Regions from separate parts of the Actinoallomurus oryzae genome, predicted to be linked through region 2. Evidence: riboswitches for the same ligand, from Rfam matches in the RefSeq annotation. Region 2 holds a riboswitch; each other region holds the start of a gene.
What was found. A riboswitch is a leader RNA that binds a small molecule or an ion and turns the genes downstream of it on or off. The one in region 2 is predicted to bind cobalamin.
Positions count from the first base shown of each region.

Region 1: another riboswitch for cobalamin. It lies ahead of nicT (Nickel transporter NicT); the one in region 2 lies ahead of cobN (cobaltochelatase subunit CobN).
Region 3: another riboswitch for cobalamin. It lies ahead of ABEA10_RS27395 (CbtB domain-containing protein); the one in region 2 lies ahead of cobN (cobaltochelatase subunit CobN).

Region 1 covers NZ_BAABHF010000016.1:184,021-194,127, reverse strand. The annotation lists gene ABEA10_RS11575 (carbohydrate ABC transporter permease) at 1-321, opposite strand, end outside; gene ABEA10_RS11570 (ABC transporter substrate-binding protein) at 326-1,636, opposite strand; gene ABEA10_RS11565 (SDR family oxidoreductase) at 1,986-2,678, opposite strand; gene ABEA10_RS11560 (helix-turn-helix transcriptional regulator) at 2,852-3,781, shown strand; gene ABEA10_RS11555 (SCO4651 family lipoprotein) at 4,401-5,246, shown strand; gene nicT (Nickel transporter NicT) at 5,538-6,626, opposite strand; cobalamin riboswitch at 6,653-6,820, opposite strand; gene ABEA10_RS11545 (FAD-dependent monooxygenase) at 6,891-8,393, opposite strand; gene ABEA10_RS11540 (MerR family transcriptional regulator) at 8,465-8,992, shown strand; gene ABEA10_RS11535 (superoxide dismutase) at 9,037-9,639, shown strand; gene ABEA10_RS11530 (metal ABC transporter permease) at 9,856-10,107, opposite strand, start outside.
Region 2 covers NZ_BAABHF010000045.1:116,539-126,645, forward strand. The annotation lists gene ABEA10_RS35675 (Fur family transcriptional regulator) at 1-65, opposite strand, end outside; gene cobN (cobaltochelatase subunit CobN) at 227-3,871, opposite strand; cobalamin riboswitch at 3,932-4,064, opposite strand; gene ABEA10_RS35685 (helix-turn-helix domain-containing protein) at 4,153-5,001, shown strand; gene ABEA10_RS35690 (VOC family protein) at 5,006-5,395, shown strand; gene ABEA10_RS35695 (AMP-binding protein) at 5,398-6,207, opposite strand; gene ABEA10_RS35700 (Gfo/Idh/MocA family oxidoreductase) at 6,309-7,316, shown strand; gene ABEA10_RS35705 (WD40 repeat domain-containing serine/threonine protein kinase) at 7,376-9,493, shown strand; gene ABEA10_RS35710 (SgcJ/EcaC family oxidoreductase) at 9,635-10,107, opposite strand, start outside.
Region 3 covers NZ_BAABHF010000029.1:1,775-11,881, forward strand. The annotation lists gene ABEA10_RS27365 (hypothetical protein) at 1-38, shown strand, start outside; gene ABEA10_RS27370 (RNA polymerase sigma factor) at 194-802, shown strand; gene ABEA10_RS27375 (hypothetical protein) at 799-1,335, shown strand; gene ABEA10_RS27380 (ribonucleotide-diphosphate reductase subunit beta) at 1,354-2,346, opposite strand; gene ABEA10_RS27385 (ribonucleoside-diphosphate reductase subunit alpha) at 2,418-4,679, opposite strand; gene ABEA10_RS27390 (CbtA family protein) at 4,894-5,532, opposite strand; gene ABEA10_RS27395 (CbtB domain-containing protein) at 5,564-5,779, opposite strand; cobalamin riboswitch at 5,819-5,973, opposite strand; gene ABEA10_RS27400 (TetR/AcrR family transcriptional regulator) at 6,141-6,797, opposite strand; gene ABEA10_RS27405 (GNAT family N-acetyltransferase) at 6,794-7,240, opposite strand; gene ABEA10_RS27410 (amidohydrolase) at 7,240-8,826, opposite strand; gene ABEA10_RS27415 (acyl-CoA thioesterase) at 8,826-9,245, opposite strand; gene ABEA10_RS27420 (AMP-binding protein) at 9,242-10,107, opposite strand, start outside.

The sequences.
Region 1 (10,107 bases), on a different contig from region 2:
CCCGAGCGTGTTGACCAGCGCCTTGCGGAAGATCGGGTCGTGCAGGACGTGGCTGTAGTTCGCCCACCCGACCCCGGGCCCGTGCGCCACGCCGAACCGCGGCCAGGAGAAGAAGGACAGGTAGGCGGAGTAACCCAGCGGGTAGAGCCCGATGATCAGGAAGACCACGAAGAAGGGCAGCACATAGACGTACGGCGACAGCTTCGTGTCGAGGAGTGAGAGCCGCTGGCGGAACGTGAGCCTGGGACGGACGGGAGGTGCTGTCTCGGCCGGCACGGCCCCCGCCGCCGTGCCGACCGAGGCAGGAGTGTTGTCGATCATCGACTCAGGAGAGACCGGCAACGGCCTGGAGGAACAGCCGCCACGACTCGTCCGCCGACTTGCCCTCGTCGACACGCTGGATCGCCGACTTGAACAGACCGAGGACCTCGGCGTACTTGTCGCCCTTGTACGGCAGCTTCGGGTCGACCGCCTTCGCCCGGTTAGCGAGGATCTTCGAGGTGGGCGCGCCGTGGAAGTACGAATCGGTCGCGTTCTGCGCCGCCAGGACCTGCTCCGAGGCGAGGTTGGCCGGGTAGTTGCCTGCGGCCTTGAACGCCGCGACCTGCTGGTCCTTGTCGGTCAGCCAGTTGGCGAACCGCTTGGCCTCGGCCTGGTGCTTCGACTGCTGCGGTACGGCGAGGAACGACCCTCCCCAGTTGCCACCGCCGCCCGGGAAGGCGTCGGCGATGTCCCAGCCGGTCGAGTGCGGCGCGGCGGCCTTGATGTTGGCGAACATCCAGCCGGGGCAGGGCATCGTGGCGACCTTGTTGTCGGCCATGTCCCTGGTCCAGTCGGGGGTGCCCTGCTGGGCGCCCGTGGAGAGCGTCGGGGCGTACTTGGCGACGGTATTGAAGACCGTGCGCAGCTCGTTGTTGTCGACGTTCACCTTGTTGTCGGCGGTCTGGAAGGGGTACTTCGTCTGGTTCAGCATCGCCTGCCCGACCGAGACGCTGTCGTCGATCCACTTCGCGCCGGGGACGGCCCTCTCGAACTTCACGCCATAGTCGAAGTAGGAGTCCCAGGTCGAGAAGATCTTCGCGACCTGGTCGCGGTCGCTCGGGAAGCCGGCCTTCTTGAACAGGTCGGCGTTGTAGCAGAACGCCTCCGGGCCGGCGTCGGTCGGATAGCCGATCTGCTTGCCGTCGGCGGTCTGCCCGGCCTGGTACTTGTACTCCAGCCAACGATTCGCGAGCGACGGGTCCTTCAGGTCGACGAACTGGTCGGAGGCGCCGGTGGCGAGGAACTCCGGCATCGAGTCGCCCTCGATCGCCACGATGTCGGGCAGCCCGGTGCCGGCCTGCAGGTCGGAGGTCAGGGTCTGCTTCCAGGGGTCCCAGTCGGCAATCTTGGTCTGCTTGACCAGGAACGGGTGCTTCGGGTCGGCGTTCCACTGGTCGACCAGCTTGTCGTAGCCGAAGTCGCTGAAGGTCGTGATCTTGAGGGTGTCGTCCGGGCCGAGAGCCGTCTTGCTCGAGGAACCGCTCGAGCCGCCGCAGGCGGCGGTGAGCCCCACGACGAGGGCGGCGGCCGCGCCGAGCGCGGCCACCCGGCGTACGACACGGCGGCCGCCGGGCTGGGAGAGGGGGTTGTGCATCGGGACGCTCCTGGGTCGGGCGTGTTGGGGTGATCGATGCGTGGAACCGGTTCCACGCATCACTGGCCGATGACTATGGCTCAGATCACAGGATCCCGTCAAGGAGTGCGTGAGAACGCTGATGCGTTCGTGTTCGATGACCGCCCCAGCGTGAGATCGGTTCCACAAAATGCGGAAGGCGGGCATGGAACGCTGTGGGTGCGGAGTGCCATCTGCTCCTCGCCCGCCCACACGAGGGCCGTGCCCTGCGGAAGTCGGTCGACGCTCCGCACGCAACAGCCGCGTGGGAGCGTCGTTCTACGGCCTGTTTCGCCGACAAGCCTCAGCGTGGTGTGGCAACCGAGCGTGGTCAGACGGGCTGGCCCATGGGCCGGATGGTCAGGGTGTTGAGGTCGACGCCCGCCGGCTGGTCGAGGGCGAAGCAGATGGCCTCGGCGATGGGCTGGGGAGGCAGGGCGAAGGGGGGAACGCCGGCGCCTTGCCAGAAGGGTGTGTCGATCATGCCGGGGTTGACAAGAGTGACACCGATGCCGCGGGTCGTGGCGTGCAGACGCAGGTTCTCGGCGAGTCCGGTGGTAGCCCACTTGGTGGCCGAGTAGAGATTGGCGGGAGAGTTCTTCAGCCCGGCGACGCTGCCGATGAGCACCAGCCGTCCGCCAGTGGCCTCCAGGTGGGGCAGGGCGGCATGGGCCAGCAGGGCGGGCCCGAGGACGTTGGTGAGGACCATGGGCGACCACAGTGTCGGGTCGCCGACCCCGATGGAGTCACCGGACATGAATCCGGCGTTGGCCACCGCCGCGTCAAGGGCACCGAAATGCTCCACGGTGCGGGTCACGACCGACTCGGTGGCCTGCCAGTCTGCCGCGTCCGCGACAAGACCCAACAGCCGGTCGGGGTGGCCGGTCTCGTCGAGGAAAGTCTTCAGTTTGCTCTCGTTGCGGCCGGTGACGGCCACACGGTGGCCGCGGTCGAGGAGCAGCCGCGCGGTGTGGGCGCCGATACCGCTGGTCGCGCCGGTGATCAGTACGGTCTTGCTGGCCATGGTCATGCTCCTGAGGTGTGGATGGGGAACGGCGGACGGCGGCCCGCGATGAAGGAGCGCGTTCAAGTGCGCCGACCCCAGGAAATCGGCGCCGTCAGAGGCGGGCAAGGTCGCGTCTATGGGGGGTATGAACGCAACCTCCCTATCGGCCGGACCATGAGTACGCTGGACGAATGGAACCCCCGTCCGAAAGCCGTACCGGTGATCCCACCGACAACCGTTCGGACATCCGTGACTTCCTCATCAGCCGACGCGCCAAGCTCACCCCGGAGCGGGTCGGACTGCCCACCAGCCGGCGCCGCCGGGTTCCGGGACTACGGCGCGAGGAGGTCGCGGCCCTCGCCGGCGTGAGCACCGAGTGGTACACGCGGTTGGAGAAGGGCCACATCAGCGGTGTCTCCGAGGACGTGCTGGAAGCGGTCGCGCGGGCATTGCTCCTCAATGAGGACGAGCGCACCTACCTGCTCGATCTGGCCAAGGCGGCTCGCCCCACCCGCCGCAGGTCACACCGCCGCAAGGACGTCAAGATCCCGTCTTCCGTCCAATGGATGGTGGACTCCATGACCATGGCCCCCGCCTTCGTACGCACCGGCCGTTTGGACATCGTCGCGAGCAACGCGCTGTGCAGGGCCCTGTACTCACCGATGTTCGACAGCGACACCACCGGCGACCGGGGCTGCGCCAACTTCCCCCGTTACTTCTTCCTCGACCCCGGCTCCCACGACTTCTTCGTCGACTGGGAGGAAGGCGCGAGGGCCACGGTCGCAATGCTCCGCGCCGAAGCCGGACGTGAACCTCACGACCGGGCCCTGCGTGAGCTTGTCGGCGAACTGTCCACGCTCAGCCCCGACTTCCGCACCATGTGGGCCAGTCACGATGTCCGAATCCATCACGAAGGCGTCAAGCGGCTGAACCATCCCGAAGTCGGCCGGCTGGAGATGACCTTCCGCTCCCTGAACCTGCCCCTGCCTCAACGGGCCGTACACGACCTGATCATCTACACCTCCGAGCCGGGCACCCCCTCGGAGGACCGCCTCAAACTCCTCGCCAGTTGGTCGGCACCGCAGACCTCACCCACGGAACCGATCCGCCCGCCCCGCTGACCTCACGCGTTCATGAGAGGGATTGATCAGAAATACAAAAAGTGTCCTTGACCTGCAACGACAGGAATTGCTGAGGGTCCTGCCGACTGCAAGGAAAGTGTTCCGGGCACCGAACGGCCCGGCACACAGCCTGCGGGCGAGGACGCGGTCCGCGCCGCCGAGACAGCGACTCGGCGTCCCGCTGCCGCCCAGCTACCGCAACTTCCTGTTGGTCAGCGACGGCTGGGCCGAGATGCCGACCAACGCGGGCACGTTGCGAACGCGGCGGCGACCTGTTGCCCAACGACAGCTTCGGCGCGCTGCTGCTCAGTGCACGCGACAAGTGGCCGGCCGAAGCGAAGGCGGAGGCCTGACGCTCACAGGCCCGGATAGCCCCGCCAAAGAGGCGACGAGCGAGGAATCAGCATCGGCCGCCGACACCCGGGCCACCGATGGTCTCCATCGTGCGAGCGACGTAGCCGCTGTAGGTTCGGCCGGCGCGACCGGGCACAGCGCACGGAGCGGACGGTCGCGTGTCAGGGAACACGCGCAGGCTCCCGGCGGGTAACCGGATCGGCATCGCAGTGCGTCCTGATAGTGGCCACGACGTCGTGGCCGTGAATCGGAGGAACGCGCTGTGATGACGATGGCCGGTCGATACATGGCCGGTGCCGCCGGGCTCGCGCTGGTCGTATCGCTGATGGGATGCTCGGCGAGCGGAAGCGGGAAGAAGACCAGCCGCGTCGAGGGTTCGCCCGTGACGGCGGCTGAGGCGCTGGACCAGGCGGCGAAACGGCTCCGCTCCGTGCAGACCTACCAGGCCTCGGTCTCCGTCTCCACCGTCGTGGGCAGCACCAGGAAACACCTGTTCGGCGAGATCACGAGCCGGTCGAAGGACCAGGCCCTGAAGTACGCCGTCCCCTTCTTTGACGAGGAGGGGAACGCCACCTCGGACTCGACCCAGCTCCTGCTCGGGGACAAGTTGTACATCAAGAACCGGAAGTTGCTCGAGGTCATCCACAAATCCTGGATCGGCATCCCGCTCAGCGGGCTGAAGCCGACCGACACCTACGTCGTGGCCCTGCTGGCCCAGATCCACCAGCCGGACCCGCTGCTGCACGCCAGGATGTTCACCGCGTCCAAGGACGTGCACCTGGTCGGCCGGGAGACGACGGGCGGGACCGCCACCACCCGCTACCAGGGAACGTTCGCCCTCAGCGAGGCGCTGGCCAAGCTGGACCCCACCGAACGTACCGAGGCACAGGCGGTCTACGGACCGTTCGGCACCACCCCGTACTTCGAAGTCTGGATCGACGACCACCAACTGGTCCGCAAGGTCAACATGGTCGGCAAACGCGGGGCGAAGCACCGGATCAACGCGACCATGAACTACTCCACCTTCGACACCCCGGTCTCGATCACCACGCCGCCCTCGAACGACCTGAAGAACCTCCCCGGCCCTGCCACGAAGAACATCCCGATCTGACGCTCAGCCCGAGCGGCGCCCGCGGGAAGGATGACCCGTGGGGCCGCCCCGGCCGGCCGATCAGCCTCTACCGCCTCGCCGAACGCCTCCACCAGATCGGCATCCAGCCCGGCCCCACCCGTTCCACCGCCTCTTCCAACTCGCCACCGAGGTCCCCGCCGCCATCCTCGCCCGCATGCTCGGCATCCACATCAAATTCGCAGTCCAACGGCAACGCGCATCCTCCGGCGACTGGATGACCTACGCCGCCGATGTCAGCCGCCGTATCCCGGAAAACCGATGAACGACGCGTCAGCCCTCGTCGGGTCGTGAGGTCCACCGGTTCTCGACCTTGGCCAGCCGCCAGTAGGCGATCGCGGCGGCCCAGACGGCGACGAACAGGCCGACGATGATGAAGCCGACGTTGTCCAGGTTCAGCCCGGCGACCCAGTTGGTCACCGGGCTGTCCAGGCCTGCGTCGTCGTGGAGCAGGCCGACGATTTCGATGGTGCCGATGACGAACGCGACGGCGACCGACAGGCCGGTGATGGTGAGGTTGTAGTAGACCTTGCGGACCGGGTTGGCGAAGGCCCAGTGGTAGGCGAAGTTCATGAAGGTGCCGTCGAGAGTGTCGAACAGGCTCATTCCGGCGGCGAAGAGCACGGGCAGGATGAGGATGGCGTACCAGGGCAGGCCGCCGGCGGCGCCGCTGCCGGCCAGGACGAGCACGGTGATCTCGGTGGCGGTGTCGAAGCCGAGGCCGAACAGCAGGCCGATCGGATACATCTGGGCGGGGTGGCCGATGGCGCGCAGGAGGCGGCCGAGGAAGCGGTTGAACAAACCGCGCTGGTCCAGCCGTGCCTCCAGCGCCTGCTCGTCGAACTCGCCACGGCGCATCGTGCGCCAGACCGCCAGGATGCCGATCAGGGCGAGCAGGTTGAGGAAGGCGATCAGATAGAGGAAGCCGCCGGAGATGCTCGTACCGATCAGCCCGAGTGTCTGATGGGTCTCAGAGTCCTGGTTCATGAGAGTGCCGGCGATGTGCGTGCCCAGGGTGATGAGCGCGGCCATCGCGATGACGATGCTCGAGTGTCCGAGCGCGAACCAGAACCCGACCGACACAGGGCGCTTGCCGTCGGCCATCAGTTTGCGGGTGGTGTTGTCGATCGCGGCGATGTGATCCGCGTCGAAGGCATGGCGCATGCCCAGGGTGTATGCGGTGACGCCCAGACCGACGCCGAAGACCTTGGTGCCGATCGTGTAATGCTGGGGCGCGACCAGCAGAATCAGCACGCCCCAGGCGACGACGTGCAGCGCGGCGATGACGCCGAGCAGCCCGGCGAGACGGAGCCAGTCCCGTCTGCTCAACGCGGAAAGGACCGTGGACAGACGGGAGGTCATGGTTCGCCTTCCAGCACCTCGTGGACGACTGCGTCGGTGCCGTGGCCGGTCTCCTGGCTGACGGGTCTCGCACCGCCCGCCTTCCCAGGCCCAACGGGCCCAGTGGCATGCGTGGACAGTGCACCCGATCACAGTGGCGAGGGCCGCGCCGGTCCTTCACCGGCTTCCCGAACACCACGGCGCTCACAACGTACGACGGAAGCACGAAGCCTGCAAGGCTGGTTGATCATGCACCCGCCGCGCAGAGTCGTCAGGGCGTGTCGGTCACTGGTGCCTCAGTCCCAGGTCATGGAGAGCGTCGAGGAGCGACTTTCGTGAGGTGCCGTGCCAGGCCACGAAGCCGTCGGGCCTGACGAGGGCGGTGTCGTCCATCGTGGGAAGCACGTGGACGGGCAGGTCGACGCCGGCTGAACCGGTCACCGTTCGCCATCGCCGGCGATCGGCTGGGGTGAAGAGGGTCCAGTGCGAGCCGATCAGGTCGAGCGTGGAGACCTGGCCGGCGGGGCTTGTCCAGCGGTGCGGGAAGCGGTGGCCGGGCCGGACGATGTCGTCCAGGACATTGATGGTGCCGTCGTGTGGGGGATAGCCGTAGAACATCATGCCTCGCAGGTAGTCGACGGCGGCTTTGTCGTACAGAGTGTCCGGGTCGCCTTCCAGCGACTGGTAGCCCTGATGCATTCGGCGGGAGAGAGACAGGGAGGCCCGGGCGGCGGCCTGGCGTTCGGGTTCGTAGGTGCGCAGGAGCGCCGGGGTGAACGGCCCGTGCAGGACCGCGGCGAGCTTCCAGGCGAGGTTGTGCCCGTCCTGGATTCCGGTGTTCATGCCGAGTCCGCCTGCCGAGCTTTGTACATGGGCGGCGTCACCGGCCAGGAAGACGCGGTCTTGCCGGAAGGAGGAGGCCATGCCGATGGCGGCCTCCCACGCGTTGACGGTGTGCAGTTCGATGGGGATCGTTCCGTCCCCGATCGCGGCTGACAGCAGTTCAAGCGTCTTTGCCTCGGTCAGGTCGGCGAGACCGTCCGGCTTGCCCGGATAGTCCATGATGTGCGAGGACCACTGGTCCAGGCCGTTCTTCGACATCAACGTGGCGTAGACCGCGTCGTTGCGCACGAAGCACATGTGCGTCCCCCAATCCCGCAGGACGGGCCCGAGATCGGCGCGGAAGAACGCGGTGTTCAGATGGGAGATGACGCTGCGGTCGGGCATGGTGATCCCCAGCCTGGCGCGCACGTCGCTGCCGGCCCCGTCGGCGCCGATGAGGTAAGCGGCCCTGACCTGTCGTTCCTGGCCCGTGGCGACATCGACGACCCGTGCACGTACGTGATCGGTATGGGCGGCGAGGTCGACCAGCCGTACGCCGAACCGGACCTCGCCGCCGTGGCGCCGGAGTTCCGCCAGCGCCAGGCGCTGAACCTGGTCGTGGGTCAGGACGAGGCGTGGGTTCACCGGGCTGCAGGTCTTGAGCCGCTCGGCGTACGGCGCAGGCAGCCGTCCTTCGTGGAGGGTGACGCCGAGCCCACGGTCCTTGAACACCGTCCGCAGGGGAGGGCCGCCCTCCCAGCCGACCTGCTCCAGCACCGGTCCCAGGCCGACGGAGCGGAAGACCTCCAGGGTGCGAAGGCTCGTGCTCGCACGCGGCACCGTGGATATCGCGTCTCGCTTCTCGATGACCAGTGGCCGGACGCCCCAGTGGGCGAGGAACATCCCCGTCGTCAGGCCGACCGGCCCGCCGCCCACCACCAGCACCGGCACTTCCTCGATATTCATCGCCTACCTCCATCACGTCTCTCGGGGCGATGGGCGACAACGCTGCACGCTCAAGTCGGCTTGAGTGCAAGATGACGGGGGTGGAAGACGAGCGCTACTCGATCAGCCAGGTCGCCCGATGCTTCGATGTGCCGGTATCGACGCTGCGGTACTACGACGACCTCGGCCTACTCCCCGCGGCCGAGCGCCGGGGGAACGTGCGCCACTACGGTCAGGCGGAGTTGCGCCGCCTCGCGCTCATCCAGCGACTGCACCACCGCGGTCTGGTCAGCCTGACCGGCACCGCCGCGCTGATCGCCGAGACCCCGGACTCGGGCGAGCCCTCGGGGCGAGAGGTATTGATCGCCTCAATCGAGACGATCACGAAGCGGATCCACGACCTGCAGGCCGCCCAGCAACTCCTGGAACACCTGCTCACCTGCCCGAAAGCGGATCCGGTACGCGAATGCACCCACCTGCGCGCCGAACTCGGCCAGGCCGTCAACGCCGCACTCGGCACCCGCGGAGCGGCTGGCTTAAACCTGGCGGGACGGTCACCACCGGTGCCGTCCACGGGCCGCGTGACATGGGGGCTCGCACACGCGTGCAGTGGCGAGTAATTGCAAGCTTGATGTAGCTGCAACCTATTTGCAATAGTGCTCCCATGGCTACCTACTCACTGCCGGATCTGCCCTACGACTACGCGGCGCTGGAGCCCGCGATCACCGGGGAGATCCTGGAGCTGCACCACTCCAAGCACCACGCCGCGTACGTCAAGGGCGCCAACGACACCTTGGAGCGGCTGGAGGAGGCCCGGGAGTCCGAGCGGTTCGGGGGTCTGGTCGGGCTGGAGAAGACGTTCGCGTTCAACCTGTCCGGGCACGTGCTGCACACGATCTTCTGGGACAACCTGTCCCCGGACGGCGGGGACCGGCCCGACGGTGAGCTGGCCGCGGCGATCGATGAGCACTTCGGATCCTTCGACGCGTTCGCCAAGCAGCTGTCGACCGCGACCTCCGGCGTTCAAGGGTCGGGCTGGGGGGTGCTGGCCTGGGAGCCGCTGGGCCGGCGGCTGGTGGTCGAGCAGGTCTATGACCACCACGGCAACGTCGGGATGAACACCACGCCGCTGCTGGTCTTCGACGCCTGGGAACACGCCTACTACCTGCAGTACCGCAACGTACGCCCCGACTACGTCCAGAAGCTGTGGTCGCTGGTCGACTGGAGCGACGTCACGGCGCGCTTCGAGGCGGCCCGCGCCAAATGAGACCGCGGCGCCCGCCGAACCGGTGATCGTGCTGCGAACATGTCTCTGCCGGTCCGGCGGGCGCCGCCCACATCGCGGGAGCCGCGATGGTTGATCGAGATCGATCTGCATCAGGATGCAACCGCGTTGAGCGCGGTGCATTCCCTCACCGACCCGTACCGGGTCGCATTTCTCGCCCCTCGTCGTGATATTCGTCCGGACGGTGCGGTTCGGCCGTCAGATCGGCCCGGCCGCCTGTCTACGGGTGAACACGGCCATCAGGTGGCCGAGGCGGACGGCGGCGAGAGTGAGCAGGAAAAGCGCTCCGCACAGGATGGCGCTGGCCGCGGAGGCCGCGAGGCGGTAGTGCAGCGAGAGTACGAGCCCGGCCGCGGCTGATCCGGCCGCGAGCAGGCCGCCGAGTACCGTGGCGGGCACGACCCGGCGGGTCCACAGCAGGGCGGTGGCGGACGGGCCGACGAGCAGCGC
Region 2 (10,107 bases):
GCGGTCACGCGCAGGCCGGCACCGCGCAACTCCTCGGCGGGGGTGGGAGTCTGGGATGCGGTCATGGCGCCAGACCTACCTTCATAACGCGAATGGTCCAAGACAACGAACGACGCAAGTCTAGACCCGCACCGGCCCATGGTCGCCCCTTTCGCCACGACATTTCACCGTGACGTGCGACGCCCGTTACCCTTCGCCTTTCAAGATCACCATCGAGCGGGGCCCGCTACTCGCCGCCTTCGAGGTCGCCTTCGAGGCGCAGGTAGGTCTCGCGGAGGCGGTCGAGGGTCTCGGGATCCGGCTCGGCCCACAGGTCGCGGTCGGCGGCCTCCAGCAGGCGTTCGGTGATGCCGCGCAGCGCCCAGGGGTTCGAGCGCTCCATGAACTCCCGGTTCTCCGGATCGAAGACGTACTCCTCGGCCAGCTTCTCGTACATCCAGTCGTCCACCACGCCCGCCGTCGCGTCGTAGCCGAACAGGTAGTCCACCGTCGCGGCCAGCTCGAACGCACCCTTGTAGCCGTGCCGGCGCATCGCCGCGATCCAGCGCGGGTTGACCACCCGGGCACGGAACACCCGGTGGGTCTCCTCCCCGAGCGTCCTGGTCTTCACCTGCTCCGGCAGCGCCGAGTCGCCGACGTACGCGGCCGGGCTGCGGCCCGTCAGCGTACGGACCATGGCCACCATGCCGCCGTGGTACTGGAAGTAGTCGTCGGAGTCGACGATGTCGTGCTCGCGGGTGTCCTGGTTCTTGGCGGCGACCGTGATGCGCCGGAACGCCGCCTCCATGTCGCCGCGCGCCTCGCGCCCGTCGAGTCCGCGCCCGTACGCGTAGCCGCCCCACACGGCGTACACCTCGGCCAGGTCGCCGTCGTCGCGCCAGTTGCGCGCGTCGATCAGCGGCAGCAGGCCCGCGCCGTACGCGCCCGGTTTGGAGCCGAAGATGCGGCTCGTGGCGCGCCGCCAGTCGCCGTGCTCGCGTGCGTCCTCCAACGCGTGCGCCCGCAGGTGGTTGTCGGGTTCGTCCAGCTCGGCCACGGCCGCGATCGCGTCGTCGACGAGGGTGATGACGTGCGGGAACGCGTCGCGGAAGAAGCCGGAGATGCGCAGCGTCACGTCGATGCGCGGGCGGCCGAGCTCCTCGCGCGGGACCACCTCGACGCCGGTGACCCGCCGGGAGGCCTCGTCCCACACCGGCCGAACGCCGATCAGCGCGAGGACCTCGGCGATGTCGTCGCCCTGGGTGCGCATCGCCGAGGTGCCCCAGACCGTCAGGCCGACGCTGCGCGGGTACTCCCCCGTGTCGGCGAGGTGACGGGCGATCAGCGAGTCGGCCAGGGAGACGCCGACCTCCCAGGAGTTGCGGGAGGGGATCGCCTTCGGGTCGACGGAGTAGAAGTTGCGCCCGGTCGGCAGCACGTTGACCAGGCCGCGCGTCGGCGAACCCGAGGGTCCGGCCGGGACGTACCCGCCGTCCAGCGCGTGCAGGACGGCGTCGATCTCGCCGGACGTGGCCTCCAGCCGCGGGACGACCTCGCGCGCCGCGAACTCCAGCAGCCGTACGACGTCCGGATCCGCCGACCCGAGCACCTCGGCGCAGACCGCCGGCGCCTTGGACGCGTCCCACCCGAGGGTCTCCATGCCGACCACGAGCCGCCGCGCGACCGCCTCGAGCAGGTCGACGACGTCCGAGGCGGTACGGGCCGGGCCGTCGGCGATCTCCGTGAGGCCGCCCGCGTCCGCCGGGGCGCCCGGCTCGGCCAGCAGCGCCTTCTCCTCCAGCCCGTACCGGGCGGCGACGGCCGCGCGCAGTCCCGGCAGCGCGCCGGATCCGCCGGTCCACACCTGGGCGGCCCGCAGCACCGCGAGCACGAGGTTGACCCGCTGCTCCGGGTCCGGTGCGTCGCCCAGGATGTGCAGGCCGTCGCGGATCTGCACGTCCTTGACCTCGCACAGGTACCCGTCCACGTGCAGGACGAAGTCGTCGAAGGCGTCGGCGTCCGGCTCGTCGGACACGTGCAGGTCCTGGTGGAGCTGGGCCGCCTGGACGAGGGTCCAGATCTGCGCGCGCACGACGGGCAGCTTGGCCGGGTCCAGCGCCTGCACCGTGGCGTACTCGTCCAGGAGCTGTTCGAGCTTGGCCAGGTCGCCGTACGTGTCCGCGCGGGCCATCGGCGGCACCATGTGGTCGACGACGACGGCGTGGCCACGGCGCTTGGCCTGGGTCCCCTCGCCCGGGTCGTTGACGATGAACGGGTAGACCAGCGGCAGGTCGCCCAGTACGGCGTCGGGCGCGCACTCCGCGGACAGGCCCAGGCCCTTGCCGGGCAGCCATTCGAGCGTGCCGTGCTTGCCGAGGTGGACGACGGCGTCGGCGCCGAAGGTCGCGTCCAGCCAGCGGTAGGCGGCCAGGTAGTGGTGCGACGGCGGCAGGTCGGGGTCGTGATAGATCGCCACCGGATTCTCCCCGAAGCCGCGCGGCGGCTGGATCATCAGCAGCACGTTCCCGAACCGCAGTGACGCGAGCACGATCTCGTCACCTGCTTCTTCCCGACCAACCTGCCCCGACCGACCTCCCGGCACGGTGTAGAGCTCGCCCGGCGGCTCGCCCCAGTGCTCCCGTACGGCCTCGCGCAGCGAGTCCGGGAGCGAGGCGAACCAGCGTTCGTAGTCCTCCAGCGGCACCCGGGCGGACGCGGCGCGGAGCTGTTCCTCGGTCAGCCACTCCACGTCGTGGCCGCCCGCCGCGATGAGCGAGTGGATCAGCTCGTCGCCGTCGGCGGGGTGGTCGCCGACCTGGTAGCCGGCCTCCTTGAGCGCGGTCAGCAGGCGTACCGCCGAGACCGGGGTGTCCAGGCCGACCGCGTTGCCGACACGCGCGTGCTTGGTCGGGTACGACGAGAGCACGATCGCGAGTTTCCGTTCGGCGGGTGGCGTGTGCCGCAGCCGTGCGTGGCGCACGGCGATGCCGGCGACGCGGCCGGCGCGCTCGGGGTCGGCGACGTACACCGGGATGCCGTCGGGCCCCTCCTCCTTGAAGGAGAACGGCACCGAGATCAGCCGTCCGTCGAACTCGGGGATGGCCACCTGCATGGCCGCGTCCATCGGCGACAATGCCGCGTCGGAGGCCTCCCACACCTCCCGCGAGGTCGTCAGGCACATCCCCTGGATGACCGGGACGTCCAGGCCCGCCAGCGCTCCGGCATCCCACCCATCTTCGGCGGAGGCCCCGGCCGCGAGCACGGTGACCACGATCGCGTCGGCACGGCCGAGCAGCTCGAGCAGGCCCTCGTCGGCGGAGCGGAGCGAGCCGCAGAACACCGGCAGGGCGTTGCCGCCCGCCCCCTCGATCCGCTCGCAGAGCGTGTCGACGAACGCCGTGTTGCCGGACAGCTCGTGCGCCCGGTAGAAGACGATCCCCACCGTGGGCCGGTCCGCCCGCGTCTCGTGCTCGCCGTGCACGCCGTACTCGGGCATCCGCTGCGGCGGCGCCCAGGGCTCCTCGTCGCCCGGCGACAGCATCCCGGCGAGGAAGCGGCGCAGTTCGCGCAGGTTGCCGACGCCGCCCTCACGCAGGTAGTCGAGGGCCTCGGCCGCGACGCCGGCGGGAACGGTGGACAGCGCCATCAACTCGGCGTCGGGCGTGGCCTCGCCGCCCAGCGCGACCAGCGGCAGGCCGCGCCGCCGCAGGTCCTCCACGCCCTCGCGCCAGGTCTTCAGGCCACCCAGGAGCCGGACGACGACGGCGTCGGCGTCCGCGCAGAGGGCGTCGAGGTCGGCGAGGGCGAGCCGGGTGGGGTTGCCGGTGAGGTACCCGGCGGAGCGGGCCGACAGCAACTCGGTGTCGGCGGTGGACAGCAGCAAGACACGCACGTGTGGGTCCTTCCCTCGGGGGTCCTCGCCCCGGCTCGGGTGCCGATCGCCGACGGCGGGAAGTCTCCTGACTCTCGGGTCACCGCACACCCGCGGCCTTCCAGCAGGTCGCCGTGAAGCCGGGCTACCGTACGCGCGGGTGCACTCACCGATCACAGTTGCGGGACAGTCCCGGACTCCCACCGGGTTCCCTCCCTCGCCGTCGCGCGGCCAGTCTACGAGAGGGAGATTCGCCGCGGCAGGGGCGCTACGTGCCGTTCGTCGCGGTTACGGTGGTGGACATGAGCAGCTCGGCTCTCACCGCGGAGCGTGCCGACGTGACACCGCCGGCGCGCGTCGCGCCGCTGGTCGCCCGCTACTCCGGCTATCGCTACGAGGGTCTGCCGGCGGGCACACACCGGGGGTTGCCCTCGCAGTACGTCACCGTGGTGCTCAGCCTCGGCAAGCCGACCCGTACGACGCAGCCCGGCCGTCATTCGGACGCGGCGGATTTCGCGGCGCTCGCCGGGGGGATGCACACGCGCCCGGTGCTGATCGAGCACGACGGCGACCAGTACGGCGTCCAGCTCGACCTCACCCCTCAGGGGGCCAGGGCGCTGCTGGGGATGCCGGCCGGCGAGCTGGCGTCGGCGGTCGTCCCGCTCGACGGGCTGCTGCGGACGCGGACGGGCCCGCTGGTCGAACGCCTGGCCGAGGCGCCGTCGTGGCCCGCACGGTTCGCCGTCCTGGACGACGTGCTGTCCCACGACGCCGACCGGCCGGGCGCGCCTCCGGACGAGCTGCGCCACGCCTGGCGGCTGATCACACGGAGCGGCGGCCGGGCGCGCGTCGCGGACATCGCCGCCGAGGTCGGCTGGAGCCGGCGGCACCTGGCCGCGCGGTTCACCGCCGAGTACGGCCTGACGCCGAAGGAGACGGCACGCGTCGTACGGTTCCAGCGGTCCAAGCGGCTGCTGTCGCGGCCGGACCGGCCGGCGCTCGCCGAGGTCGCGGCCGTGTGCGGCTTCTATGACCAGGCGCACCTGGCGCGCGAGTGGAACGAGCTCTGCGGCTGCCCGCCCTCGGCGTGGCTGACCGGCGAGGACCTCCCATTCATCCAAGACGGAGGCGAGGACCCCGGCGGACGATAGGGCCATGAGCGAAACCATGATCTGGCCGTCGTTCCGCTACTCCGACGCCCACGCCGCCATCCGGTTCCTGGTCGACGCCTTCGGCTTCGAACGCGTCGCCGTCTATGAGAACGGCGACCGCGTCGACCACGCCGAACTCCGCTGGCCGCTCGGCGGCGGCGTCATGCTCGGCAGCTCCTCCCGCGAGGACAGCTCCATCGCCGGTCTGCCGGCCGGCACCGGATCGGTCTACGTCGTGACCGATGACGTGGACGGCCTGTTCAAGCGGGCGTGCGCGGCCGGTGCCACGGTCGTACGGGAGCCGCTCGACGAGTCGTACGGGCGCGGTTTCACCGTGCGCGACCCCGAGGGCGTCTTCTGGAGCTTCGGCACCTACGCGGGGTCGGGGAGCTGACCCTACGGCGTCACCACCGGGCAGCCGAGCCACTGCTCGACGCGGCTCGGTGGTGGCGCCGTCCCCTGGGAGACCGCGAGCCGCAGCGGCGCGAAGTCGCCCTGCGGCCGCTCCGCCGCGAGGCGGCCCAGGAACGCCGACGTCGACAGCAACACGCTGGCACGGTGCCGCCGCACCCCCTCGGCGACCAGGGGGATCGAGCGCTGCCGTGAGTCGAGGATCGCGCACGAGCCGGTGAACAGCGGAAGGAAGATCGTGTTGCGCAGGCCGACCGGGTCGTAGGTCTTCGACACCGAGAACAGCACGTCGTTCTCGCGCAGCCCGAACGGCTCCATCGCCAGGTAGGACTCTTCGGGGTCGCGGTGGGCGTACGTCGCGGCGTGCTGGCCGTACGCCGGCGCGTCGGGGATCACCGGGTGCGGGTCGGCGGAGGCCGCGGCGGGCAGCGCGCTGATCAGCTCGACCGGCGTGATCGTATGAGGATGGCGTCCGGGCATGCAGACCGCGAAGGCCGCCGGGGGCAGCGCCGAGGCGTCCGGATCGGCCAGCACCGCGACCGCGCCGATGCGTACGACGCCGAGGAAGGACCAGACGAGCTCCATCGAGCCGGGCAGCGCGATCGCCACACGGTCGCCCGGCGCGACACCGTACGCGCGCAGCAGTGACGCGACGCGGGCCGCGCCCCGGTGCACCTCGCCGTGGGTGTAGACGTCGTCACCGCACAGGAACGCGGCCCGTTCAGACCAGCCGAACGCGTGCGTCCACTGCCTGAGCACCTCCGCCAGATTCGCATCCGGGGATGGTCCGGGCATGCGCGCTCCTCCCCATCGTGGGCCCCCCAGCGACACTAGGCCGGGCGGCCGTGCCGGGACAGACCCGGAGCGTGATCAAATAGATTCTGAGGAGGCCATCTGTGGACACCCTTCGGGTCGCGTTGATCGGTTATGGCACCGGAGGTGCCGTCTTCCACGCTCCGCTCATCTCCGCCGCGCCGGAACTCGAACTGGCCGCCGTCGTGACGGCCGACCCCGACCGGCGGGCGAGCGTCCGCAGCCGGTACCCGGACACGGAGATCCTGGACCGTACGGACCCAATCTGGGCGGGCGGATACGACCTGGTGGTGGTCACCACGCCGAACCGCTCGCACGTCTCCCTCGCTCGCGCGGCGCTCGACGCCGGCCTGCCGGTCGTGGTCGACAAGCCGGTCGCCCCGACCGCGGCCGAGGCGCGGTCGCTCGCCGGGGGCCCGCTCGTGGTCCCCTTCCACAACCGGCGCTGGGACGGCGACTTCCGCACGGTCGCCCGGCTGTGCTCGTCGGGCGCGCTGGGCCGGGTGCTGCGGTTCGAGTCGCGGTTCACCCGCTGGCGCCCGCAGATCAAGCCGGGCTGGAAGGAGACCGCCGACCCGGCCGCCGCCGGCGGCGTCCTGTACGACCTGGGGTCACACCTCATCGACCAGGCGATCACCCTGTTCGGCCCGCCGTCTTCGGTCCACGCGGAGATCGACGTCCGCCGCCCGGGCGCGGAGGCCGCCGACGACGCGTTCGTGGCCCTGACCCACGCGAACGGCGTCCGGTCACACCTGTGGATGAGCGCCATCTGCGCCGACCTGGGCCCGCGCTTCCGCGTGCTCGGCGACAAGGCGGCGTACACCTCGTACGGGCTGGACGGCCAGGAGGCCCAGCTCCGCGACGGCCGGACACCGGACGACCCCGGGTTCGGCGTGACACCGCCGGAGGCGTACGGCCTGCTCGGCACCCCGGGCCGGACCCAGCCGCACCCCACCGAGCACGGCCGCTACCAGGACTTCTATCCGGCGGTCGCCGCCGCGATCCGCGGCGAGGCACCCCCTCCGGTCACGCTGGACGACGCCGTCGCCGGCCTGGAGGTCATCGAGACGGCGCTGGGCCGCACTCGCTAGGGCGGTGACCGGGAACCCCCGGTGTCTCTCTCCCGTCGAAGCCGATCATGGGTGGGGTCATGGATGAAGGGCGTCAGCTGATCAACGGGCGCTACCGCCTGATCGAGGTGATCGGGCAGGGCGGCATGGGCACGGTCTGGCGCGGTCATGACGAGATGCTCGACCGCGAGGTCGCCATCAAAGAGGTCACTCTGCCGCCCGGCCTCGACGATGACGAACGTGCCGAGCTCAGCACGCTCGCACTGCAGGAGGCGCGTGCCACCGCCCGGCTCAGCCATCCCGGGATCATCACGATTTTCGACGTCATCGACGACGACGGCGTCCCGATCATCGTCATGGAGCTCCTCCCCGGCCGTTCACTCGCCGACATCCTCAAAGAAGAGGTACGCCTGCCGTACCGGCGCGTCGCCGAGATCGGGAGGGCGGCGCTGGAGGCGCTGCGGGAGGCGCACGCGGCCGGCGTCGTCCACCGTGACCTCAAACCCGCCAACATCCTGATCAGCGACCGGCGGATCGTCATCACCGACTTCGGCGTCGCCCAGCGGGTCGGCGAGCGCACCGACGAACCCGGAGACGTCACCGGCACCCCGGCGTTCATGGCCCCCGAACAGGCCGAGAACGCCGCCGCCAGTCCCGCCGCCGACCTGTGGGCCCTCGGCGCCACGCTCTTCAACGCGACAGAGGGCAGACCGCCGTACGAGGGCCCGGACTACGCCACCGTCCTGCTGACCCTGCTCACCCAGGACCCGCCGGCGCCGGTACGCGCGGGTCCGCTCGCGCCGGTGATCACGGGGCTGCTGCGCCGTGATCCGGAACGACGCCCGAGTGCGGAACAGGTCGCCGAACAGTTCGCCGAGATCCTGCGCGATGAGCCAGGCGGCGCGACGACCAAGGCCACCACCGCCGAAAGACCGGCCATCGTGCCCGCGGTCACCGAGAAGCCGACCGCGCCGTCGCCGCCGGAGACCACCGGCCCGGCCGACCCGGTCGAGGACTCTCCCGTACGGAGGGTCCCCCACCCGGATCCGGACCGGGATCGCTGGGTCCCTCCCGCACCCGCCACACCTCACCGCCCACGGCCGCCGGTCACCAAGGCCGGCCGAGTCCGAGTCCTGGCCATCACGACTCTCGCCATATTGGGCGTCACCGTGTTGTATGTCGGAATCCATACCGCCTCGGTCGGCTCGCCCGCGAGTGCTCACTCTGCAACGCCGTCGATCCTGCTATCCGAATCCCCTCCGTCCGTCCCGGGCGCGCAGCCGGATGACCCCGAGGGTTTCGACCAGACGGCGTTCAGCCCGGACGGCGACGTCGTGGCGTTCGGCGGAGACTCCGGGGTCCTGCGGTTGTACGACACCGCCACCCAGAAGCTACGGCGCTCCTGGAAGATCGACGGCGAGATCGAAAGGCTGGCCTTCAGCCCGGACGGCCGGACCGTCGCCGCCGCCCTCGACAGCGGGTCCGTCGACACCTGGAACCTCGCCACTCGTAAGAAACACGAGTTCTCCAGGCTCGATGATGTGGTCGACGAGCTGGGATACAGCTCCGACGGCCGGACCCTCACCGCCGTGGGCGCGGCCGGCCACGTCGCCATCTGGTCCGTCCGCACGGGAAAGCGCGTCTCCAGCACCATCCCGCCCACCTGTCTCGGCATGGCGTTGAGTTCGAACGGGTACGACGTCGCCTGCGGCTACGACTACGGCGAAGACGGCGACAACGGCATCCGCATCTGGAACGCCAAGGAGAACAAGCAGCGCACCTCATGGCCTGGGGCCGAACCTGACGGAATGGCGTTCAGCCCCGACGGCAGGACCATCGTGTTCCCCGGCGCGCACGACAACGGTCTGGAATTGTGGGATATCGCCTCTCATACCAAGACCATCCAGTTGCACAGCTTTTCGGTGGCGCCCGACAGCGGGCTGGCGTTCAGCCCGGATGGCCGGGCCCTCGCCGTTGCCTCGTTCGACTCGGGCGCCAGCGATGACTCGAGCCCCAGCGACGACACCGTCGAGATCTGGGAGATTCCCGGCGCCAACAAGGCAACGACGCTTCGGCTCATCGACAGGCCGAAGACGCTGGCCCTCAGTCACGACGGCAGCATGCTGGCCGTCGCGGAGGGGCACGGCATGTTGTGGAATGTGCGGTCGCACGAGCAACTCGCGTCCTGGACCGGATGACATCCGGCGGGCGGAGCCTGGCCACCGCCGGCCCGACGACCTCGGCGCCGGAGATCGCTTCGGGCAGGCGCGGAGGTTCGCGGGCCGGGTCGAGAGACAACGGCGTGGCCGTGCGGCGCAGCCGGCCGAGCAGTTCCGCGGTCACGGGGCGGCGGGCGGGTCGGCGATCGGGGTGTTCTGGCCGGCGGCCAGCCACCATGTGCCGTTCCGCTTGATCAGGACATACATCGCCATCTCGGAGAAGCCGGGTCCGTCAGTGCCGTCTTGCAGGGCGCGTCTGCGGATGTGGGCGATGGCCACGTCCGGAGCCGGTGCGAGTATTTGGACCGGTTCGAACCGCGAGGGAGGAGCGACTCTCTTCGCCATGAGGGTGTGGTGGATCTCGTTGAGCTGCTTGTAGCCCGCCAGCGTGCGTCCGTAAGGGCTGCCCCAGAGGATGTCGTCGGCGAACATGCGGTCGTACGCATCGGCGTCTGTGGTGTCGCCGCCACCCTGGAGCGTCTCGATGAGCCGCTCCACCGCGGTGGACGCCTCGTCGGTCGCCGCGGGTGAGTGCAGGCGCGGACGTTCGCCGTCGAGAGTCTCCTGCGGGCGCAGTCCCCACAGCGACCGTC
Region 3 (10,107 bases), on a different contig from region 2:
GCCGAAAGCGCCGGCGGCCTTCGCACCGCCGTCGCTGAGCCGTACGGCCCCGTCCCACACCGCCGCGCGGAGGCCCGGCGTCGGCGGCGACCGGACCGGCGCGACGAGGGTGACCGCGACGCTCCACACCCCAGATCGGTGCACATTCGGCACACACATGCCTTTCCGGGGGAAATGCCGCATCATTGCGCGGGTGAGTCATGCCGAGGAACTGCATCCCCCGCCCTGGCTGGCCGCCGACCGCACCGGCGCCGAGCACGAGCCCGACGCCCTCCTGCGAGCCGCGCGAGAAGGGGACGAAGACGCGTTCCGCACGCTGTACCGGCAGATCCACCCCCGGCTGCTGCGCTACGTACGGACCCTGGTCGGCGACGACGCCGAAGACGTCACCTCCGAGGCATGGCTCCACATCGCACGCGACATCGCCATCTTCGAGGGCGACATCAACGGCTTCCGCGGCTGGACCGCGACCATCGCACGCCACCGCGCGCTCGACCACCTCCGCCACCGCAAACGCCGCCCCGTGGCGCACACCCCCGTCGACGAGCTCCCCGAGCAGACCGCACCCGAGGACACCGAGACGACGGCCCTGAACTCACTGTCCACCGAGGCCGCCCTCGCGCTCATCGCACGCCTCCCCCACGACCAGGCCGAGATCATCATCCTGCGCGTCGTCGTCGGCCTGGACGCCAAGACCGTCGCCAAGATCATCGGCAAACGCCCCGGCGCCGTACGCACCGCCGCCCACCGCGGCCTGCGCCGCCTCGAGCACCTCATCAACGACCTGGAGCCCCCGCGATGAACGACGACTCCGGCCTCGATCCCGACACCGCCGAACGGATGCTCCGCGGAGAACCCACCGGCCCTCCCCGTCTCGCCCGGCTGCTCACCGCCGCCTCGGCCCCTCCGCAGACCGGACCGGCCGAGGGCGAACGGGCGGCCCTCGCCGCGTACCGCGCGGCCCGGCTCGGCCGCCGGGCACGGCGAGGACGACGGATCCCCGCTCTGCTCAGCCTCAAGGCGATCCTGATCGGACTCGCGCTCCTCCTCACCGGCGGCGTCGCCGTGGCCGCGACCGCGCATCACCTCGCCGCCCCGCCGAGAGACCGGCGGCCCCATCGCACCAGGACGGCGGACACGTCCACGACGTCCCTGACCCGCGACACACCACGACGATCCGTACACCCGACCGCCCGGCGGCCGGCCCCGCGGCCCGCGCACCCCGCGCCTCCCCGTCCACGGCCGACGCCGCACCAGAAGAACAAGACGCACCCCATCAACACCCCGAAAGGCAAGGCGAAGGGAAATCCTCACAAAGGCGCGCCGGGTGCCTGACCACGGCCTCCGCCGGCCTCAGAACGTCTCGTCGAGGCTCACCGTCCCCTCGACGGCGACCTGGTAGGCCGACACCCGGCGTTCGAAGAAGTTCGACAGCTCCTGCACGTCCTGGAGCTCCATGAACGCGAACGGGTTCTCCGTGCCGTACCGGATCGGCATGCCGAGGCGGGCGAGGCGCTGGTCGGCGACGTTCTCCAGATAGGCGCGCATGTCGATGGCGCTCATGCCGGGCAGGCCCTCGCCGCACAGGTCGCGGGCGAAGGCCAGCTCGGCGGCGACGGCCTCCTCCAGCATCGCCGTCACCTGCCCGGTCAGCTCCTCGTCGAACAGCTCCGGCTCTTCGGCGCGTACGGTGTCCACGACGCTGAAGGCGAACTCCATGTGCATGGACTCGTCGCGGAAGACCCAGTTCGTACCCGAGGCCAGGCCGTTCAGCAGCCCGCGGGAACGCAGCCAGTACACGTAGGCGAAGGCGCCGTAGAAGAACAGGCCCTCGATGCACGCGGCGAAGCAGATCAGGTTGAGCAGGAACGCCCGACGGTCCGCCTTGGTGCGCAGCTCCCGCAGCTCGCCGATCGAGTCGATCCAGCGGAAGCAGAACTCCGCCTTGTCGCGGATCGAGGGGATGTTCTCCACGGCGGCGAACGCCCTGGCCCGCTCGTCGTGGTCGGGCAGGTAGGTGTCGAGCAGGGTCAGGTAGAACTGGACGTGCACGGCCTCCTCGAACAGCTGCCGCGACAGGTACAGGCGTGCCTCGGGCGCGTTGAGGTGGGCGTACAGGTTCAGCACCAGGTTGTTCGCCACGATGGTGTCACCGGTGGCGAAGAACGCGACCAGCCGGTTCACCAGGTGCAGTTCCTCGGGCGTCAGCCGGGCCAGGTCGGCGAGGTCGGAGTGCAGGTCCACCTCCTCCACCGTCCAGGTGTTGCGGATCGCCGCGCGGAACCGGTCGTAGAAGTCCGGATAGCGCATCGGCCGCAGCGTCAGATCCATCCCCGGGTCCAGCAAGCTCGTGCGGCCTCCTTCGTCGGAGGAGTGATCCAGAGACACTGTGCTTTCGATTCGCTCGCTGCGCTCGCTCATTGGCACGCCTCGCAGGTCTCGGGGTTCTCCAGGGAGCAGGCGACCGCTTCGGCCACCGGGGTCACGGTCGTCTGGGCGATACGCGTCGCCGGGCGTGACCGCAGGTAGTAGGTGGTCTTCAGGCCCGAGCGCCACGCGTAGGCGTACATCGAGGACAGCTTGCCGATGGTCGGGCTCGCCATGAACAGGTTCAGCGACTGGGCCTGGTCCACGTACGGCGTCCGGGCGGCGGCCAGGTCGATCAGCGCCTTCTGCGGGAGTTCCCACGCGGTCCGGTACAGGGCGCGCAGGTCGCCGGGGAGCTCCTCGATCCCCTGCACCGAGCCGTCGGCGCGCTTGATCGCGTCGCGGACCCGCGGCGTCCACAGTCCCCGCTTCTTCAGGTCCGCCACCAGGTAGGTGTTGATCTGCAGGAACTCCCCCGACAGCGTCTCGCGTTTGAAGACGTTGGACACCTGCGGCTCGATGCACTCGAAGCAGCCCGCGATGGAGGCGATGGTCGCGGTCGGCGCGATCGCCACCAGCAGCGAGTTGCGCAGCCCGACCTGCCCGATCCGGGCGCGCAGCGCGTCCCACTCGGCGGCGTGCACCGGCGCGGCGTCCGGCCAGTGGTCCGGGTGCAGGACGCCGCGAGCGGCGCGGGTCCGGCCGTACTCGGGATGTGGGCCGTACGTGGCCGCCAGCGCCGCCGACTCCCCGTACGCCGCGAGCGCGATCTCCTCGGCGATGCGGGTGGACAGGGCCAGCGCCTCGGCCGAGTCGAAGGGCAGCCGGAGCCGGAAGAACACGTCCGCCAGACCCATCACGCCGAGCCCGACCGGCCGCCACCGCCGGTTCGCGTTCGCGGCCTCCGGCGTCGGGTAGAGGCCGCGGTCGATCGTACGGTCCAGGAACCGCACCGCCGTACGGGCCGTCGCCTGCAGACCCGCCCAGTCGACCCCGTCGTCGGTCAGGTGCGCGGCGAGGTTGATCGAGCCGAGGTTGCACACCGCGGTCTGGGAGTCGTCGGTGACCTCCAGGATCTCGGTGCACAGGTTCGACAGGTGCACCACGTTGCCGGGCTCGGCGGTCTGGTTGCAGGCGCGGTTGGCCGCGTCCTTGAACGTCATCCAGCCGTTGCCGGTCTGCGCGAGGGTGCGCATCATCGCGCCGTACAGCCGCCGCGCCGGGATTTGGCGCACGGACCGGCCGTCGGCCTCGGCCGCCCGGTACGCCCGGTCGAACTCCTCGCCCCACAGGTCGACCAGCTCCGGCACCTCCTTCGGGTCGAACAGCGACCACACCTCATCGGCCTCGACCCGGCGCATGAACTCATCCGGCACCCAGTTGGCCAGGTTGAGGTTGTGCGTACGCCGCGCGTCCTCGCCGGTGTTGTCGCGCAGTTCGAGGAACTCCTCGACGTCGGCGTGCCAGGGTTCGAGGTAGACGCACGCGGCGCCCTTGCGCCGCCCGCCCTGGTTGACGGCGGCGACCGACGCGTCCAGGGTCCGCAGCCACGGCACGATCCCGTTCGAGTGCCCGTTCGTGCCCCGGATCAGCGATCCCCGGCTGCGGACCCGGCTCCAGGAGATCCCGATCCCGCCCGCGTACTTGCTGAGCCGCGCGACCTGCCCGTACCGCTCGTAGATCGCCTCCAGCTCGTCGCGCGGTGAGTCGAGCAGGAAGCAGGAGGACAGCTGCGGGCGGGCGGCGCCGGAGTTGAACAGCGTCGGCGAGCTCGGCAGGTACGCCAGCCGCGACATCAGCCCGTACAGCTCGGCGGCCTCCCCCACGTTCTCGGCCAGTCCGCACGCCACGCGCAGGAAGAAGTGCTGGGGCCGCTCCAGCACCCGCCGCGTCGTCGGATGCCGCAGCAGGTACCGGTCATAGACCGTACGCAGCCCGAAGTAGGTGAACCGGTCGTCCGCGCCGTGGTCCACCAGGGCGTCCAGCGCCGCCGCCTCGCGCGCGACGAACCCGGCGGTCTCCTCGTTCAGCAGCCCCTGCTCATAGGCCGCCGCGATGGACTCGGTGAACGTCACCGGCCCGGTCTCCTCGGCGATCGACCGGGCCAGCAGGCGCGCCGCCACCGTCGAGTAGGCAGGGTCGGTGATCACCAGCGCGGCGGCCCGTCGTACGGCCTCGGCCAGGTCGCCGGCGTCGCCGACGCGGAGCGGGTCGGCGTCCGGCAGACCGGCGCAGGCACGCTCGATCTCCACGGCGAGCGTGCGCTCCGGATCGCCGTCCGACGCGGGCGGCGCGATGAGCTGTTGTGTCACGTGCTCTCTTCCTCGCGAGCTTCTTTCACTGGGTTCCCTCTGGCACCGATTGCCGCAGAGGCAACAGGCACACAAGGAACACGAGAACCATACATGTAGTGGCATCCACACCACAGCACCCCTAGATGTTGGGTGCGTCATCGCTGTGCCCCTGTACGCGGGCATGCCGAAGACTCCCGGCGGCCGACCTGCCGGGAGTCTTCTCGCTCGGGCCTTATGCCGTGGCCGGTGCCTCCACGGACCGGGGTTCACCGGCCGCACGGGCGAGCAGGCGTTCGGCCATCGGCGCGAAGCACAGGCCGATCGCGGCCCACATGATCGCCTGGGCGGCCACCGAGTACAGGCGGAAGGAGAACAGCAAGACCGCCAGGACCAGGAACGCGATGGAGAACCCGACCATCAGCAGGTACAGGCCGCCCCGCGCGCGGATCGTCTCCTCGTGGCCGATCGCGGGCGGGTTGGCCGGGTACTTGACGAAGGGGATCAGGTAGAAGCCCAGGAAGCCGCCGAGGGCGACCAGCAGCGCCAGCGTCCGTGGCCGCAGGTTCCCGGTGCGGCCGCAGGCCAGCAGGTAGGCCACCACGTACAGGCCGCCCATCGCGGCACCGAACACGATGACGCCGGCGCCGATCCCCACGTTGGCCTGGACCGTACGGCTGAAGAGGTCCGACCCCGCGGCCTCGGGGGTGATGCCCGCCGCCCTGTCGAGCAGGGCCTGGGCGGCGTCGCGCCCGCTCTCGTAGTCGATGGCCGCCTGGATCTGCGGCTCGGCGAAGATCCGGGCGAAGACGAACGCCAGGATCCCTCCGATCGCGCCAACGAGCAGCCCACGCACGATGAATCGCCGTTCCACGGCGTACTCCTTCGGGTGCGGTGTCGCGGGATCAGTGGCAGGGGAACCCGAGGAAGTGACGCGCGTCGTGCACGAACTCGTGGATGTACATGTTGTCGCCGAACACCGAGGTGGCGCCCTGGTCGACGCCGATGAAGTAGTACGCGGCCAGGCAGAGCAGCACGGTGCCGAACAGCCACAGAGCGGCCCGGGCGCCCGGCACGACGAGGGGTGTCGTACGGGTGGTGGGCAGCGTCGAGGTGGTCATCGCAAGAGCCTCCTAAAGGGATCCGGCGTCCCTGTCACGGGTGGAGCGCTTCTGACGGCGGAGGGTCTGACTTCCCGGCCCGTGGGCCGGATCACAGTGGCGCGACCGCGCCGGATTTGCACCGGCTTCCTCTTACCATCACGTTCGTCCGGAGCGTACGACCGGCGTTCCGGACCGTCAACATCGCGGGAGGTCGCACCCCATGGCCGTTCGTCTCTGCTGGTCACCCACGCGGCCACCGCCGCGACCCGGCAGGCCCGCTTTCCCGGTGACGACGAACCGCTCGACCCGCGCGGGGCCGAGACGGCGACCGCCGGTCAGGGAGTGCTGCGCCGCCTGGCCGTGCCTCCTAGGGCGTGTCTCAGCCCGCGGTGGCGTCGTCGCCCCAGACGCCGGTGACCAGGCGGATGTAGTGGCCGGCGGGCGGCAGGCCGGGGTCCGGTGCGGCGCCGAGCATGGCCAGGGACAGGTGGGCGTGCGTCTCGGCGACTTCGGCGAGGGCGTGCCGGCCGCCCGAGGTGTACCAGTTGGCGACGCCGCTGCACATCTGCAGCAGGGCGAGCCGTGCCACCGAGGGGTCCGGGACCTGGAACGTGCCGGCCGCCTGGCCCTTCTCGATGACCGATTCCCACAGGTCCTCGTACTCGTCGCGGAGCGCGACGATCGGACGGCGGCGCTCCGGCGAGAGCGCGCGCAGCTCGGTGTCGACCACGAGCGTTTCGGACCGCCGCAGAGCGTGAGCCACGACGTGGGTCTGCACCAGGCCGTTCATCGCGGCCACCGGTGAGGGTGACTCCGTCAGGACCTGGCCCGCCGCGGTGAGCAGCCGGTCCAGGCTCGTCTGCATGATGTCGACGAGCAGGTCTTCCTTGGTCCCCATGTAGTGGTAGAGCGTCGCCGAGGACAGGCCGGCCGCGTCGGCCAGCTCACGGATGCCCGTCCCGTGGAAGCCCTTGGCGGCGAACAGCGCCACCGCGGCGGCGCGGACCCGGCCGTCGGGCTGGGGCGGCCGGCTCACCGGACGTTCCACCGGTAGCGGGTCCAGCCGCCGACGGGCTCGGCGCCGATGCTCCGGTAGAAGCTCTCCGCCGCGTCGTTGCCGTGCGCGACGTCCCATTCGAGGCGGCCGCGGGTCAGCGACCGCAGGGCGGACAGCAGCTCGCGGCCGAGGCCGTACCGCCGGTACTCGGGTTTGATGTACAGGTCGTCCAGCCAGATGCCGGGCCGGGTGTCCCAGGAGGAGAACGTCGGGTACCACAGCGCGAACCCGGCGACGGCGTCCGGTTCGTCCGGCGGCGAGGCGATGTGGGCCCAGGCGACCGGATGCTCCCCGAACAGCGCCTCGTAGGTCTCCTGCCGGTCCAGCCGCACCCGGTCGGCGACGCCTTCGTGCGCGGCGTGGGCCAGCAGCAGGGCGCAGATCTCCTCGAAGTCGGCGGGTTCCGCGGGTCGTACGGGCATCAGACCTCCTCGAGCCGTCCGCCGACGAGGGTGGCCAGCACGCGGATGCCGGCGATGTCCTCGGTGGCGGTGGACGTGGGATCCGCGGACAGTACGGCGAGGTCCGCGAGCTTGCCGGGGGTGATGCTGCCCTTGCGGCGCTCCTCGAACGCGGCGCGGGCCGAACCGAGTGTGTAGGCGTGCAGCGCCTCCAGGGGGGTGACTCCCTCCTCGGGAACGAACGGCCGGCCGCTCTCGGTCCGGCGGCCGACCATGGCGCGCATGCCGAGGAGCGGAGCCCCGCGTACGACGGGCCGGTCGGAGCTGCCGGGGACGACGAGCCCGGCGTCCAGGAGGGAACGGTGTCGGTAACACCAGCGCACGCGCTCCTCTCCGAGCGCCGCGCGCATGCCGTCGCCGATCTGGCCCACGAAGGTGTGCTGGGGCACCGGGATGACGCCCAGCTCGGCGAGGCGGGCGACCTGACCGGGGCCGGCCACCCCGCAGTGTTCGATGCGATGCCGGGGATCGGGGCGCGGGAACCGGGTCTGCGCCTCCTCGAAGGCGTCCAGGACCAGGTCGATGGCGCGGTCGCCGATGGCGTGCGCGGCCACCTGCCAGCCCGCCGCGTGCGCGCCGACGATGCGTTCCCGCAGCTCTTCGGCGGGGAGCTGGAAGTAGCCGCGGTTGCCGGGCTGGTCGGCGTAGTCGTCGTGCATCGCCGCGGTCCGTCCGATGAGCGAGCCGTCGGCGAACACCTTCACCGCCCCGAGCCGCAGCCGGTCGTCGCCGAACCCGGTACGCAACCCCAGGTCGAGCCCGAGCGCGCCCGGGGCTCCCTCGATCGGGTGGGTGGAGTCGCCGGTGACCATCAGGCGTACCCGGACGCCGAGTGCGCCGCCGTCGAGGGCGTCCTGATAGGCGGCGGCCTCGGTCGGTGAATGGCCGATCCAGCCCAGCCCGATACCGGCCTCGGTGCAGGACGTGATGCCCTCGGCGCGGTAGCGCTCGCTCGCGGCGGCGATGGCCTGAACGAGCTGCTCGCGCGGCAGCGGGTACCGCAGGTCGCGGACGAGCTGCTGGGCCGCCTCCTCCAGGAGCCCGGTGTCGGGGTGGACGACGCCGCCGTCCGGCGGCCGGTCGCCGATCTCACGCAGCAGCCGGCCGCCCACCACCGACATGTGCGCGGAGGTGTGCCGCAGCCAGACCAGGTGGTCGGGTGCCACGGCGTCCAGGCGGTCGCGGTGCGGGTGGCCGCCGAGCTTGTTCTGGTCGTAGCCGGAGCCGATGATCCAGGTGCCCGGCGGCTGGCTGCGAGCGCGCTCGGCGACCGCGTCGTACACCTGCTCCAGGGTGTGCATCGGCGGGGTGGACAGGTCGAGCTCGGTCAGTGAGAGACCGAACAGGATCATGTGGTTGTGCGCGTCGTCGAAGCCGGGCACGACCGTCGCTCCGGCCAGGTCGACGACGTCGGCGGCGGTGACGCCGTCCAGCTCGTCGTCGAGGGCCACGATCCGGCCGTGGTGGATGCCGATACGCCGGGCCGAGGGACGGGCCGGGTCGACCGTGACGGCCGACAGGTTCGTCAGGATGGTGTCGATGCGCATCAGGTCACGTACCTCTCGGCGAGCGCACGGAACCACGGGCCCCACGGCTCGGCGCCCGAAGAGCCGATCTTGACGATGGTGCGCCGGCCGGTCGCGAACTCCGGCGCCCCGGCGGGGCTCGCGCAGCGGAAGCGGTGGACCGCGCTGGTGGTGCCGACCCGGTCGAGCCACAGCTCGACGCGCATCGCACCCGGCGCCACGACCGGGGCGTGGAACTCGATGGCGAACGCGCGTACGGCGTACCGCAGGTCCTCGTGCCGGTCCTCCAGGCGCCGCCAGCCCATGCCCTCGGCCTCGTTCCAGGCCGACAGGGCCCGCTCGACGTGGACGGCGAAGCGGCTGTTGTGCAGGGTTCCGTTGGGGTCCATCTCGTCGAAGAAGACCGGGCTGTCCCACGCGAAGTGGGCCTTTTCGCTCATGTGTCCTCCTCCTTGACCAGACGTACCCGCCCGCTCATGCGCGTCGCCCGGTCGTAGGCGCCGGCGGCCTCGCGGGGCAGCGCGCCCTTGGCCACGCGCTGGGAGGCCGTCATCGGCAGTTCGTCGCGCAGCTCCCAGTAGCGCGGGACCTTGAAGTAGGCCAGGCGCTCGTCGCAGTAGGCGGCCAGCTCGGCGGCCGAGACCGTGCCGTCGGTGGCGACGTACGCCTTGGCCTCCTCGCCCCGCAGTTCGTCGGGGACCGGCACCAGCGCCGCGGCGCGGACGGCCGGATGCCGCAGCAGGACCTCTTCGACCTCGGTGGCGGAGATGTTCTCCCCGCTGCGCCGGATCATGTCCTTGAGCCGCCCGGTGTAGTAGACCCGGCCCTGCTCGTCCATCCGGCCCAGGTCACCGGTGTGGAACCAGCCGCGGCGGAACGCACGCGCGGTCGCCTCCTCATGGCCGAGGTAGCCGTCCATGAGGCCGATCCCGCGCAGGACGATCTCGCCGACCGAGCCGCGTTCGACCGGCTCGTCGGCCGGGTCGACGATGCGGACGTCGCGGTGCGCCAGCGGCCGTCCGATACAGCCGGTGCCGACGGTCTCGTCGTGGTCGTCCGGCTCGACCCGCAGGTCGGCCCCGGTCTCGGTCATGCCGAACGCCTCGTACCAGGGCACGCCCCAGCGCTCCTCCAGCTCGCGGTGGAGCGTGGGCGGGATCGCCGAGCACTGGATCGCGCGCACCGCGTGGTCGCGGTCGCGCGGGTCGGACGGCATCCGCAGCAGCAGCGCCGGCATCATGCCGAGGCAGTAGAAGTAGGTCACGCCGTACTCACGGACCTTCGCCCAGAAGGCGGCGGGGT